Regions from separate parts of the Paenibacillus sp. J31P190 genome, predicted to be linked through region 3. Evidence: riboswitches for the same ligand, from Rfam matches in the RefSeq annotation. Region 3 holds a riboswitch; each other region holds the start of a gene.
The links. A riboswitch is a leader RNA that binds a small molecule or an ion and turns the genes downstream of it on or off. The one in region 3 is predicted to bind cyclic di-GMP.
Positions count from the first base shown of each region.

Region 1: it holds a riboswitch for cyclic di-GMP, as region 3 does, so the genes downstream of both, AC58U0_RS11225 (response regulator) here and AC58U0_RS31535 (transglutaminase domain-containing protein) in region 3, are expected to answer to the same signal.
Region 2: it holds a riboswitch for cyclic di-GMP, as region 3 does, so the genes downstream of both, AC58U0_RS27750 (S-layer homology domain-containing protein) here and AC58U0_RS31535 (transglutaminase domain-containing protein) in region 3, are expected to answer to the same signal.
Region 4: it holds a riboswitch for cyclic di-GMP, as region 3 does, so the genes downstream of both, AC58U0_RS28780 (putative bifunctional diguanylate cyclase/phosphodiesterase) here and AC58U0_RS31535 (transglutaminase domain-containing protein) in region 3, are expected to answer to the same signal.

Region 1 covers NZ_JCAUAS010000004.1:361,610-364,768, forward strand. Annotated here, with positions in the region: gene AC58U0_RS11215 (winged helix-turn-helix transcriptional regulator) at 49-387, shown strand; gene AC58U0_RS11220 (HD-GYP domain-containing protein) at 705-1,619, opposite strand; gene AC58U0_RS11225 (response regulator) at 1,730-2,092, opposite strand; cyclic di-GMP riboswitch class I at 2,222-2,310, opposite strand; gene AC58U0_RS11230 (hypothetical protein) at 2,644-2,991, shown strand.
Region 2 covers NZ_JCAUAS010000020.1:104,744-107,902, reverse strand. Annotated here, with positions in the region: gene AC58U0_RS27760 (Tle-like phospholipase domain-containing protein) at 40-558, shown strand; gene AC58U0_RS27755 (hypothetical protein) at 607-1,149, shown strand; cyclic di-GMP riboswitch class I at 1,421-1,515, shown strand; cyclic di-GMP riboswitch class I at 1,636-1,730, shown strand; gene AC58U0_RS27750 (S-layer homology domain-containing protein) at 1,748-3,159, shown strand, end outside.
Region 3 covers NZ_JCAUAS010000028.1:33,010-36,168, forward strand. Annotated here, with positions in the region: gene AC58U0_RS31525 (SdrD B-like domain-containing protein) at 1-180, shown strand, start outside; gene srtB (class B sortase) at 268-1,077, shown strand; gene AC58U0_RS31535 (transglutaminase domain-containing protein) at 1,102-1,941, opposite strand; cyclic di-GMP riboswitch class I at 1,996-2,079, opposite strand; gene AC58U0_RS31540 (response regulator) at 2,126-3,159, opposite strand, start outside.
Region 4 covers NZ_JCAUAS010000022.1:44,041-47,199, reverse strand. Annotated here, with positions in the region: gene ilvA (threonine ammonia-lyase IlvA) at 1-1,135, shown strand, start outside; cyclic di-GMP riboswitch class I at 1,198-1,286, shown strand; gene AC58U0_RS28780 (putative bifunctional diguanylate cyclase/phosphodiesterase) at 1,371-2,909, shown strand.

The sequences.
Region 1 (3,159 bases), on a different contig from region 3:
GATATAATGGGGTAAATCAGAAGTATTTTTTTTATGGAGGATATTTATATGAATGCTATTGAACCGATCGTACTGAGCAAAGGAACACCAGGCGTGCCTTGTCCCATTGCCAAAACACTTGACGTGATTGGGACTAAATGGACCTTTTTAATCATTCGGGACCTTCTTATCGAAGGTACACTGCGATTCAGCGACTTGTTGAAATCAATGGATGGCATTAGTCCAAAAACGCTCTCGCTCCGTCTTAAGGTACTAGAGGAACACGGGGTATTGGAAAGGAAAGTGTTTCCCGAAGTTCCCCCTCGTGTTGAATATACGTTAACGGAAAAAGGAAAGAGATTGGAACGTATTTTTGTTGAATTAAAGAGATTTGGATTAAATTTATAAAAGATACTGTCTCAAATGTAAATGAATTCAGTTAGGAGCACAGAAAACAAAAAAATGAGAAGGCAAGGTTATGCCTTCTCATTTTTTTGTTTTCTTCGACTCCAAAGGAAAGTCACCCGAACTTTATTTAGCGGAACGTTAGTGCGTTATTTGATCAAAATGAATGATCCGGAGGCAAAAAACAGCGAAATAACGCATCGACGTTCCTCTTCCTCATGATTTCTGGGGGTTTTCGTCCAAATAGCACATCGACGTTCCCCCTCAGCAAATTCTGGTTTTCATATTGAAACAGCCCATTTTTTAGGATTGCACCAATCTTATTTTTCCCTATTTAATATCCCTATAAAGAGATCAGCTATATGTGAATCGAAATGTAAACCTCTATTTTTGCTTATTTCGTTAATAGCTAATTCTTTATTCAGAGGTTCCCTATAAACACGTGTAGATGTCATGGCATCATAAGAATCTGCAATAGCCATGATGCGAGCGTATAAAGGGATTTCTTCGCCTTTTAAACCTTGTGGGTACCCTGTTCCATCATATTTTTCATGATGATATAGAACAATATCCAATATTCCGTTTTTGTTGAATTCAGTTATATGTTTAATTGTTTCATAGCCGATGACCGGGTGTTTTTGAATAACTTTGAAATCCTCATCCGATAATCGTCCTGTATTTGAAAGTATATATTCGGGTACACCGATTTTACCTATATCATGAAGTAATCCGCCAACATAAATGGCATCACATTGCTCGCTTGAAAGTTTCATCTCTTTAGCGATTTTTAAAGCATAACTAGCTACTTTCTCAGAATGTCTCGCTGTGTATGTATCTCTGGAATCTAAGGATTTCGTTAGAGCTGAGATCAAGTCAAAAGTGACTTTTCTCTTGTTCTGATAATTATTTTCCATCCTTGCCGCAATAAGGGTCATGATCACATACACACACCAGAGAGAAATGAAAGAATCCATCGGAGGGAATTGTTTGAATTCTACATAGGACCTCAACAAAACTACCATAGTACAAAGAATGATTAGAAAGACCAGCGGTTTTTTCGAAAATCCGATGCCCAAGAATATAACAGATAGAAGATAGAAAGCATATATATCAAACTCTGGAAAAATAAATACATGTAAAACCGTCATCATTAGTAGAGTTAGAATGAATCCGTATCGAAATACATAATCACGGCTAAAATATGTGATTACTCTTTCTTTAGATCGTAAATGCATGGGAAATTCCGCCTAACTGTTTCAGTTTTGTGATTTGCTAAGGTTTTTTTCTAATGCGTGGGTCTGAAAAGTGGATTGGAGAGGCATTAGGTGGAGAGCTCTGTGGGCATTCACGTATTCAGTACCTTTTTTACAGCTTCTGCTACCCTCTCTTTATCAAAAGGCTTCACAATAAAATCTCTTGCGCCAAGGGTAATGGCTTCAATAACAAAGGATTGTTGCCCCATTGCCGATACCATTATTATCTTTGAATCGTTGTTGTAACTTTTTATTTCCTTTAATGCAGTAATTCCATCCATCTCGGGCATTGTTATATCCAACGTAATCATGTCAGGTGAATGCTGTAAAAAAAGAGAGATTGCCTCAAGTCCATTCGAGGCTTCGGCTACAATTTCATGCCCTAATTCTAAGAGGATGTTCTTAATCATCAATCGCATAAAGATAGAATCATCTACAACCATTAGTCTCGCCATTTTAATTATCACCTTTCAGGGGGACTTTCTACCTAGCTTTTTACTGTAATAGATGGCTGCCATAATTCGTTACATAAGGAAAACTCCCCTTATTAGAAGAATAAGGGGAGTTGTAGATATGTCCCTTCCTTCGGTAACTGGCAAGCATAGCGAAGTATTTCGCCTTAGCTCCTTTAGCTTTGCGTCACTAATTTTCATTAGCTTTGCTCTTATCGTATAGCAGAAGAATTACTATTCATTTGTTAAATTATAGCACTCTTTTTAGTAGGAATAAAGTACTAGTATTAAAGGTGATCTTTAAGCAGCCCTTGATTGTGTTAACCAAGTTAGATTTATGCTGCCCGAGATTTTTTAACGTGTATTCGTCACTAATATCAAGCAAAATTTGTAAGACATTCGGGAAATTGGATCATTTAGATGTGATGTAGGTAAATTATGCCCGATTTCAGTGAGAAAGACGAACGATTCTCTTGATTAATTCTGAAATCCTATGTATTATTAAGTTAGATTTACATGCATAAGGATTGATAATTGATCTTGAAGGTGATTCCATGCCACAACTAGATTCTAATGAATACAAGAAGAAGCTGTGTCACCTCTATAACGAAATCTCCAAAGAGTTGTTCGGGTTTGGCACAACACTGCTGAAGGTTTCCATTGATCAGAACATTATTACTTTTCATGCCAAGCATCGCCGTTCTCCGCGTTCAACCGCATTGGAAGGCGAGGCGCCAACGCTCAAACACGAAGTCGATTTTTATATGTCCTCTATATACAAGAAGAGAATCCGGGACAGGCTGGAGCAAGAACTTGGCTTATCCATGGATGCGGTATTAAGGGACTATGATCCGCCGACGCAATGGGCAATAACGAACATTATTCTTAAACAAACCGAATAGTTTTGTCGGGCGGTGTTCTCTTTTGATTTATCTTAAGAGGAAACCACATGTATACCAATGGATGTCACTTTACATTGTTTACAATGAAAAGTGCTCTTGATTAGAAGCTTCTTTCTATCAAGGGTACTTTTCTTTTTTTTTGTATAGCTGGATTTAAGGCAAAACGCG
Region 2 (3,159 bases), on a different contig from region 3:
CCGAGTGGACATATTCCTACTGTGATGGAAGCCGCTGTAATGGCACAAAACATTTATGGTGCTACAGAAGACGACGTTCTAAATAAAACAACAGTTGCTGATAGACTGACAATAATTGACATTCTGACAAATGACGAGGGATTAAAAATAGGTGTATATTCAAGTGTCAAAGCAGATGGAACGACGGAATACTCACTAGTTAACAAAGGCACTAGCACAAGGGGGGATTGGGGCAATAATCTTCAACAACCATTTGGTTATTCAAATGACATGAAAGACTCGATTTCAAATTCCGAGTATTTTGTGGCTAACAATATGAATGCTGAAATAACGATGGTAGGGCATTCAAAAGGGGGAGCTGAGGCGGTTGCAAATGCAGTTGCCAACAATAAAAATGCTATTACATTTAATCCAGCAAAACCAGATTTAAGTGAATATGGTTTAAGTGACCTGGACTATACCGCCAGTGTAACGAATTATGTTGTTACGGGTGAAGTTTTAAACGGACTTTTTGGTGAAGTACCAACTGGGACAACGGCTTATAGTGGCAATAGCTAATCACTCGATGGATTCAGTAATAAGTGCTTTGTTGGAGGATGCTCGTAAATGAAAGTAAAAATATTTTTATTGCTAGGCATTCCATTATTTGTGGCATTTGTATCTGTGGCGTATTTTGCTTTTCCTTGGATTCTCATATTCATAGGAATTCATTCAGAACCAAACCCTCAACGCCCTGAAATCACATACGGAGAGTTTCCATATCGTTTGGAATATGAAATTAACGGAGAGCGAAAGGTTATTCAAGATACGTTAATATGTGAATTTGATGGTTTTGGTGCAGATGAAGGGCGTGGGAAATATCGCAAGTGGAAGAAACGATTGGCTAGCGGGAATGAGAGAATAACATTGCTAGAGGTCAATCAAACACAAGAAATATACTATTCTCCAGGTAGCCCAAACTATTATATGGGTGATTTGGAAAATAGCGAGGAGTATCGGCATGGTTTTCCCGATGCTTTAATTATTGAACGGAATGGTAGATTTACTAGTAATAGATTAATCCGTGCAGATGAATTACTTAATAAGTACCATATTAAATTGATAAGCTGGGACTCTACCCCACCAATCAAAAATACGTTTTCTAAATGATTCGTCCGAATCGCCTTGCGACTAACCCTCGCAAGGTTTTCTTTTTGTCTGCCGCAGTATCGCTAACAACACAAATAACCGCTCAGAGATTATGAGCGGCGGCTAGTCAAATTGCCCCCCCCTATTTTGTGTGAAATTACACACTTTGCAAATGGATTTCCTCTTTTTTGTAGAAATGTGTTGAAATTTGATGTTTTATGGAATAGTATGGAAAATAGTTGGTTCTATACGACTAGTAATAATGAGCGAATATACCCAATAACCAAGCATTAATGAACAAAGGCAAATTTATCGAAAGATAGAGACGCAAAGCCACGGGTCTAAGCCATGAGTCATGCCTCATGGGACGATAGCCGGGTTACCTTTAGGGGCTTGGTTTTTTATTGTCTAAAAAGAAAGGAAGGAAGTGCTTGATTTACATCATTTAGGAAGAGTGCGTTTGAAGAAGAAATTTTAAGCTCCAAATTATCTAATAACCAAGCAATAAACGAACAAAGGCAAACCCATTGAAAAATGGAGACGCAAAGCCACGGGTCTAAGCCATGAGTTATACCTCATGGGATGATAGCCGGGTCGCTCATTGGAGCTTGGTTATTTTTTGATAGATAAATTACTTACAGAAAAAGGAGTAGATGCTGTTTTGTTAAGATTCATGTCATTACGAAAGTTAAGCTTGTCAATTGCTGTTGTTATGGTTGCTACCCTGTTTATGCCGCTTATATCCTATGCTGCACAAACCATCTGGTTTACTTACAACCCGACTACAGGGAAATTAAGCGGTCAGGTGTATATTCATGATCCTAATAAGGTCTCGATTCAAGTTACTAGCCCTCAAGGAGTTACTAATGTAACCTATAGTACATACGGAACTGTTGTAGATACCACCTATGACGATAACAATGTTTTGTTGAAAGTGGTTAAGTATGATTTGAACTTAAATCCTAATAAAGCGCCTAGCCAAATCGTTATGAATGTATGTAACCAAACTACAGAGCTTAGTAAAAGTGTTTGGAGCGATTCAACGGTTTCCTATTATAGCCCAGACCGTTTTACAAGCGGAGCTTACAGATCGCCGGGGCACCAATACTTCTCAGAAATTCCTGCTGGATCCTACATGCCGAGCGGAGCTAAATTAGTATCTTTTACTCCTCTATTAGATGGGGATAACAGAGTCGAATTATATATGCCTTATGATAATAGTGTTTGGAATAGTAACATTGTCACGCAAATCGATAAGTCACAATTCACAATCTCTGATCTTGCATTAAAAGATACTACGACCAACGAATCTGTGAGTATAGGTAGTTTGAAATACGTAGGTAACTATTACTTTTATTTTGAAACTACAAGTAATCTGATTAAGAACCACAACTATGAGCTTAATCTTTCGAACACAAGTGGAGGCAATGAATTTCTGCTACCGGCTAGTGGGAACTATCTGGCTAAGTTATATCTAAGAAATGGCGATCTATTTCTTGGTAGTAGTGTTATGAATTTTTACCCGATCAATCTTGGAAACGGAACTCCAGGGGGTACCCCGAGTTATCATGGTACTGGATCGCCATACGGCACAATGGATAACTGTTCTGATCCAATAACGATTCCAGACAACGGGGATTCTGGTCCTGATCCTGGAGATAACAGTGAAGGTGGAAACGATACATCTCCAGTCGGGGGAAATACAGGACCTATAACTCCTGCACCGGGTACGGGGATAACAGATGGTAAAGATGGCGTAAAGCTTGATAAAGGAGCAGCGACCGTAACTAAAGATACCAATTCAGAAGGCAAACAGGTAACGAAAGTCGTTCTTGATGCCGACAAATTAGGAAAAGCCTTGGGTCTTCTCAAAGACAAGGACAAGGGTGCACAAACAGTAAGCCTAGAAATCGAAGGATCGGATCCGATATCTCAGGTTCAATTGCCAGTAGGCACACTAGCAGATTCATTTAAAGACTCTTCCGCAGTTATTTCCATTAAAAATGAATCGGCAAGCTATAATTTGCCTAT
Region 3 (3,159 bases):
GATTATCAAAAAATTCAGGTAAGTGTCCTTCCTAAGGGCACCAAAAAAGGCTCTACATCCCTAGTTCCAAAAACGGGCCAAGATGCTCACAGTAATTACTATCTAACTGGGCTAGCAATGGTTCTTGCTGGACTAGGCGCACTCGGAGCAACACGTTGGCTGCAGCGTAAATACAAGTAATACGAACAGGGGCGGCGCCATGCTGCCCCTGCTTCTTTATCAATGTACAATCATGCTACTATAGTCGTAGGAAGGAGGGAAATAAGGATGACAAGATTTTCAGTCACGCCAAAAAAATACCGAATTATCTATTGGGCAGCCTCATTATTCATCGTAGGGGGAATTACCCTTTTAGCCATAGATCTCTATACGCAGCATGTTGAAAGCAAGCAAGCCCAGCGGCTAAAAAGTCAACTTGCAAGCTTTCACCAAACCAATACCACTTATCTGTCTCAGCCAATCAATTCCGATCCTGGATATGACCAAATGAAAGAAGACATTAGCCCCGCAGCTAGCGCTCCTCCCGATAGCATAAATTGGAGTAGTTTGCTTGCCATCAACAAAGAAGTCGTTAGCTGGCTTCACATTGAAGGCACTAGTGTCGATTATCCGGTCGTACAACATAAGGACAATGATTACTATTTAAATACAGACGCAGCAGGCAAAAAATCAATTTACGGCAGTATATTTATGGACTACCGTGTAGACATCAGCCAACAACAGCGAAATACAATCATTTATGGGCATAATATGTTAGATGGTTCTATGTTTGGAAGCCTTCAAAATTATAAAAACAAAGATTTTTATTTGGAACACCGCGACATTCTTTTAGAAACACCCGAAAGGAAAACAGCCTGGGAAATCTTTTCGGTTTACACCATTGATGCCAGTAAAGATACGGTCGATCTCTCCTATGACAACGATCAAGCATTTCTTCAAGCTTTAGACCAATATCGTAAAAAATCATTGTATCAGACTACTGTCATTCCGCGAAAAGAAGATGAAATTCTCACACTGGTGACATGCAGTAATGAAACAGATGACACCCGTTTAGTTATCCATGCCATGAAAAAATAGGGACCCTGGACAGGTCCCTTTTACTTATTTTATATAAAGCTTATCTGCGACTGGATAGTCACTTTCCACCCATGTATGACCCAAGCCTAGGAGAGATTCATTTGTTATATTGAAGTAGTCCGTTGACTGAACCCCTGGTTTATCGGGCGTAGGATCATCAAAAACGGTATCCAGCATATACCAGTTATCCTCAATGTTCACTACATTCCACATGTGTGACTGTACAGGATCGTCATTTAAATACCCTACTACTAGTTTACTGTCAATGCCTGCTTTTTTGAGAAGCAAATTCGTTAAGATAGCGTAGCCTTGGCATACGGCCTTTTTGTTGTACAGTGCCGAATAGGCTGTATGTCCGATTTCATCTAAATCCTCATAAGAGGTATGCGAAACCACATAATCGTGAATCGCCGCTTCCTTTTCAAATGCGGTCATCCCGGTTGTCAGGATTTCACCCAGAATACGATCGATTTCCTTATTTACGAAATTATCCTGTTCAATGGTCGTAAGGTATTCGGGCTTTAATGTAATCGTGATGTTGCCAATACTCCCCTTCATTTTGTATGAAAGGCTCTTCATGTTCCAAAACAATTCCTCTTCTAAACTTGATTGCGCATGAGATATAGCATTCTTAATACCTTGAATGTAACTAGCCGAGTCTTTCGACTCCCTGGATGTATAGGTAATGATAATGGATTCCGGCTTTTTGGCGAGCTCACTTTGGAGCTTTTCTTCTAACTCTGTCAAATTACCAGCTTGTAGATTAGAGGAACTAGCATATGCCGTTTCAACATTTACATTTGTTGTTACAAGAAACAGGACCATGGTCAACAGGGCGATAGCCATTTTAAATTTTGAATACACAAAAAAACCTCCTTTGTAATGGAGCCAAAAGAGGATAGAATGCTTATGCTACCTCCTGGCGGCCCGACGATCATAGCAAAATGCTTTAGACTCGTGGCTTTGCGTCCCTGCCTTTCGACAGGTTTGCCTTTTTCAAAAAGTTACTAGAATATATACGGGTATCATATCATATCTACTATTAAAGTCAATTTATATTATTGGTTAATAGCCGGAAAGTTTCGTTAAACCATTGTGTGATAGACGAGCTCGGAGATATAGCAAGCTCCTCCTCAAGACGATTCCGCAGTATCTCATACTGCTGTTTAATTTCAGCGAAATTGCTAAGCTTAAGATACACTCGCATGAGCCCAAAATAGCCATCTTCAATGAGTGGGGAATGATCTTTCATCTGCTGAAACAAGTCCCCTGCTTCCGTTAAAAGCCCTTGCTCCAGGCAGAAATTTGCAAATCGTTGAAGATACTGCCACCTAATAAGTCGCAAGCGTTCACGCTCGGCTTCCGCCCATTGAAACTCCGATTCAGCCAAATAGTCTCCTTTGTAAATAGCAAGCAAATTCGTGTAGGTACCCACAGTAGACAAATTCATCTCAGGCGCTTGTTGAAGCTCTCGTTCCCATCCATCAACATCCACAAGAATATTGTCGAGCTCTAAACGGTAACCTTCTTTTTCGTAGACTACTTGAATAGTTAGTCCTTGATCTTTAAGCATCTTTCGAATTTGATATACGGTCGTATGAAGCAGCACAGCAGCGCGGTTCGGGTCCAGGTCAGGCCATAGCAGTTCCATGAGAAAATCCTTGCGAACGACCGGTCCTCGACGTTGATGAAGCAGGAATGTAAACAATTCTTGTGTCTTGCTTGTCCGCCATGAGAAGGAACGTATTCCTTCCTCTCCATTGATCCAGTGAAGGGATTGGAAGCAGCAGATCTGCACAGCATTCATTATTATCTTATGGGGATGCCTTGGGACAGCTGCTTTGCGGAGTCTGTCTAGCGTTTTGTTCAAACGGCCAGCAAATACAGGTTTTAGCAGATAGTCCAGCGCATTCAGTTCAAAGGCCTCCACGGCATACTGGTGAAACGCGGTCACAAATACGATCCGCACGTCAGGCAGCAGTGTATATAACTGTTCAGCTAGCTCCATGCCACCAATCTCTGGCATTTCTAAGTCCAGGAAAATAGCATTCACTTGCTCTTGCTGGGCCATGATCAATGCTT
Region 4 (3,159 bases), on a different contig from region 3:
CGTTTATCTTAAACGTGAAGATATGCAAATTGTCCGTTCTTTCAAAATTCGTGGAGCGTATAATGTGATTCAAAGCTTAACACCGGAGGAACGAGAAGCGGGTGTCGTGTGTGCGAGCGCTGGCAATCATGCGCAAGGTGTGGCTTATTCCTGTAAGCAGCTCGGTATTGAAGGCAAAATCTTCATGCCGACGACAACGCCTAGACAAAAGATTTCCCAAGTTAAGTTATTTGGCGGATCTTTTGTTGAAGTTATTCTCACGGGTGATTCATTCGATGACTCCTCTAACCATGCCAAAGCGTATTGTGCTCAAGAGAATAAAGTGTTCATACACCCTTTTGATGATGTCCGTACAATTGCTGGGCAAGGCACAGTTGGCCTCGAGATTATGAATCAAATGCCCGAATCTCCTGACTTTATCTTCGCGACGATTGGCGGAGGCGGCTTGGCAGCGGGAGTTGCGACTTATGTGGATAGTGTTTCTCCTCGAACGCGCATCATCGGTGTTGAGCCGGAGGGCGCGGCAAGCATGACGGAAGCGCTCAAGCAGGGGAAGGTCGTGACTTTATCCACGATCGAGAAGTTTGTAGACGGTGCAGCTGTGAAAAGGGTGGGCGAGCTTACCTTTGAGATTTGTAAAGATAAGCTGGAGGATATCGTAATTGTTCCTTCCGGCAAGGAATGTACAACCATTCTGGAGCTTTACAACAATAACGCGATTGTTATTGAGCCGGCTGGCGCACTCCCGGTTGCAGCACTCGATGCCTATCGGGAACAGATTCGCGGTAAGAATGTGGTTTGTATCATCAGCGGCGGCAACAATGACATTGACCGTATGCAGCAGATTAAAGAAAGATCGCTCGTGTATGAAGGCTTGAAGCACTACTTTATCCTTAATTTCCCGCAGCGTGCTGGGGCCTTGCGCGAATTTCTGGAAGAAGTCTTAGGACCCACAGACGATATTACAAGATTTGAGTATACGAAAAAAAATAATAGGGACGATGCTCCAGCACTGGTCGGCATTGAGCTCAAAAATAAAGATGATTATGAAGGTCTTATTGAGCGCCTATCTCAGAAGGATTATGGCTATATAGAAATAAATAAGGACCCCAAGCTATTTAACTTGCTTATTTGAGGAAAAATAGCCAAATGTGGAATGAATATGATATAGTTAATTAGTCCCATTTATTCCCTTAATATCGTAAAAGGCAAACTTATCGAAAGGTAAGGACGCAAAGCTGCAGATCTAAGGTTGCCCTCGCAACAATGATGGCTGGGCTGCCGACAGGTTGCAGTTTACCTAGACAGGTACACCTACGGCTATTCCGATTCGGAATAGCCTTTTTTTTATCAAATAAGGAGGTTCAAGAATGAGAGGCATACTTTCTAAGTGGATACAGCATATGAAAGCGCAAACGTTGGTCTATTTGGGCGTACTGGGCTTCTTTTTGTTGACCATTAATCTACTTGCTGCTTCTTCTTTCTCCTTTTCGCCTTACGTTTACATTAGTGTGCTTGTTCAAACACTAATCTGTCTATTTTTTGCGAAGAGTGTAGGGCAACTGCTTCTTACTAGTAGAGAGCAGGAAGAAAAGAGTAAACAATTAGCCTTTCTGGCCTATCATGATACTTTAACGGGATTACCCAATCGCCGATTGTTTAATGACCGGTTGGAGCGGGCGCTCCTGCATGCGCAGCGTAATGAACAACTGGCGGCTGTTATGTTCTTGGACATGGACAGATTCAAGGATGTCAACGATTCATTAGGTCATGCCTACGGTGACCGTTTAATTCGCCTTGCAGCAGAACGGTTGCTGGGCTGCCTGCGTGGATCGGATACGGTGTACCGCCAAGGTGGCGACGAGTTTACTATATTACTAGAATCTTTTGCAAAGCCTGAAGATGCAAGAGTTGTAGCTTCCCGAATTCAAATGGCTCTGGAAGAGCCTTTTATCCTAGATGGAATGCCAGTAACCATAACTGCTAGTATAGGGATAGCGTTGTATCCGTTAGACGGTAAGCTGCCTGATCAGCTCATGGCGTATGCAGATGAAGCGATGTACGCGGCCAAGAATCGGGGGCATAACCAGTTCCAATTCTATGCCTCTGACATCGATGCCATGGTGAAGAGCAAAGCTCACATGGAGAAAGAGCTCCGATTGGCCATAGACAACAATCAGTTTGAAATCCTATATCAGCCTCAATATGAAATAACAAACCGGAAATTAATCGGAATGGAAGCGATCATTCATTGGAGTAAGGGAGACAACCTCCTCGCAACTAGTATGGATTGGAAGAAAGCGGCCGAGGAAATGGGTTTCATGATACCTATCGGAAAATGGGCTGTACGAACGGCGTGCAGACAGATGAGAATCTGGCAGGACGAGGGCTACACACCGCTGAGAATGACTCTAGCAGTAACGGCTTCGCAGTTTAAAGATGAGCATTTTATTGAAGAAATTGCCGTTGTTTTGAAAGAAACAGGTATCGATCCGATGTTGGTGGAGCTAGACCTTACGGAAAGTATCACATCTTCCAATGTACAAGAGGCTAGCGAGAAATTGATTATCCTGAAGAAATTCGGAGTGCGTATCGTGATGGATGACTTGTGTACAGGTCTATTTACACGAAGTGGGCTCGAAGGTATGCCGCTCGATAGCGTAAAATTGGATAGCACATTGATTCGGGATTTAGTAGACGACGATGAGAATCAGCTGTTGGCTGCTGCCATAATTCGCATGGCTCACCGTCTAGGTCTAAATTTAATTGCAAAGGGTGTCGAAACAGAAGAACAGCTGGAGCACTTGAGACTTTTGCAGTGTACGGAAGTGCAAGGAATGCTGTTCAGCAGCCCGTTAGGACCCGAACAATTCATGAGACTTATGAACGATAAAATTAACAAAGGGTAATCTAGATTTTATTAACCAGTGGTAGTATAATAAATAATTGGGGCTTGGAACCTATATTGTAGGGACTTACAAAAAGGTCATGTCAACTTGTATGACATAACGAATTATGTTATTTTGCTGGTGTATCGCTTTTATCTTGGGTTTCAAAATGATACACTCATGCTTATAGCCAGTCTTACATAATTTAACTAATTTTGGTCAACCTACAATGTGAGATTTCATGGTTTTAAATTAATTGATCCTATGGGGG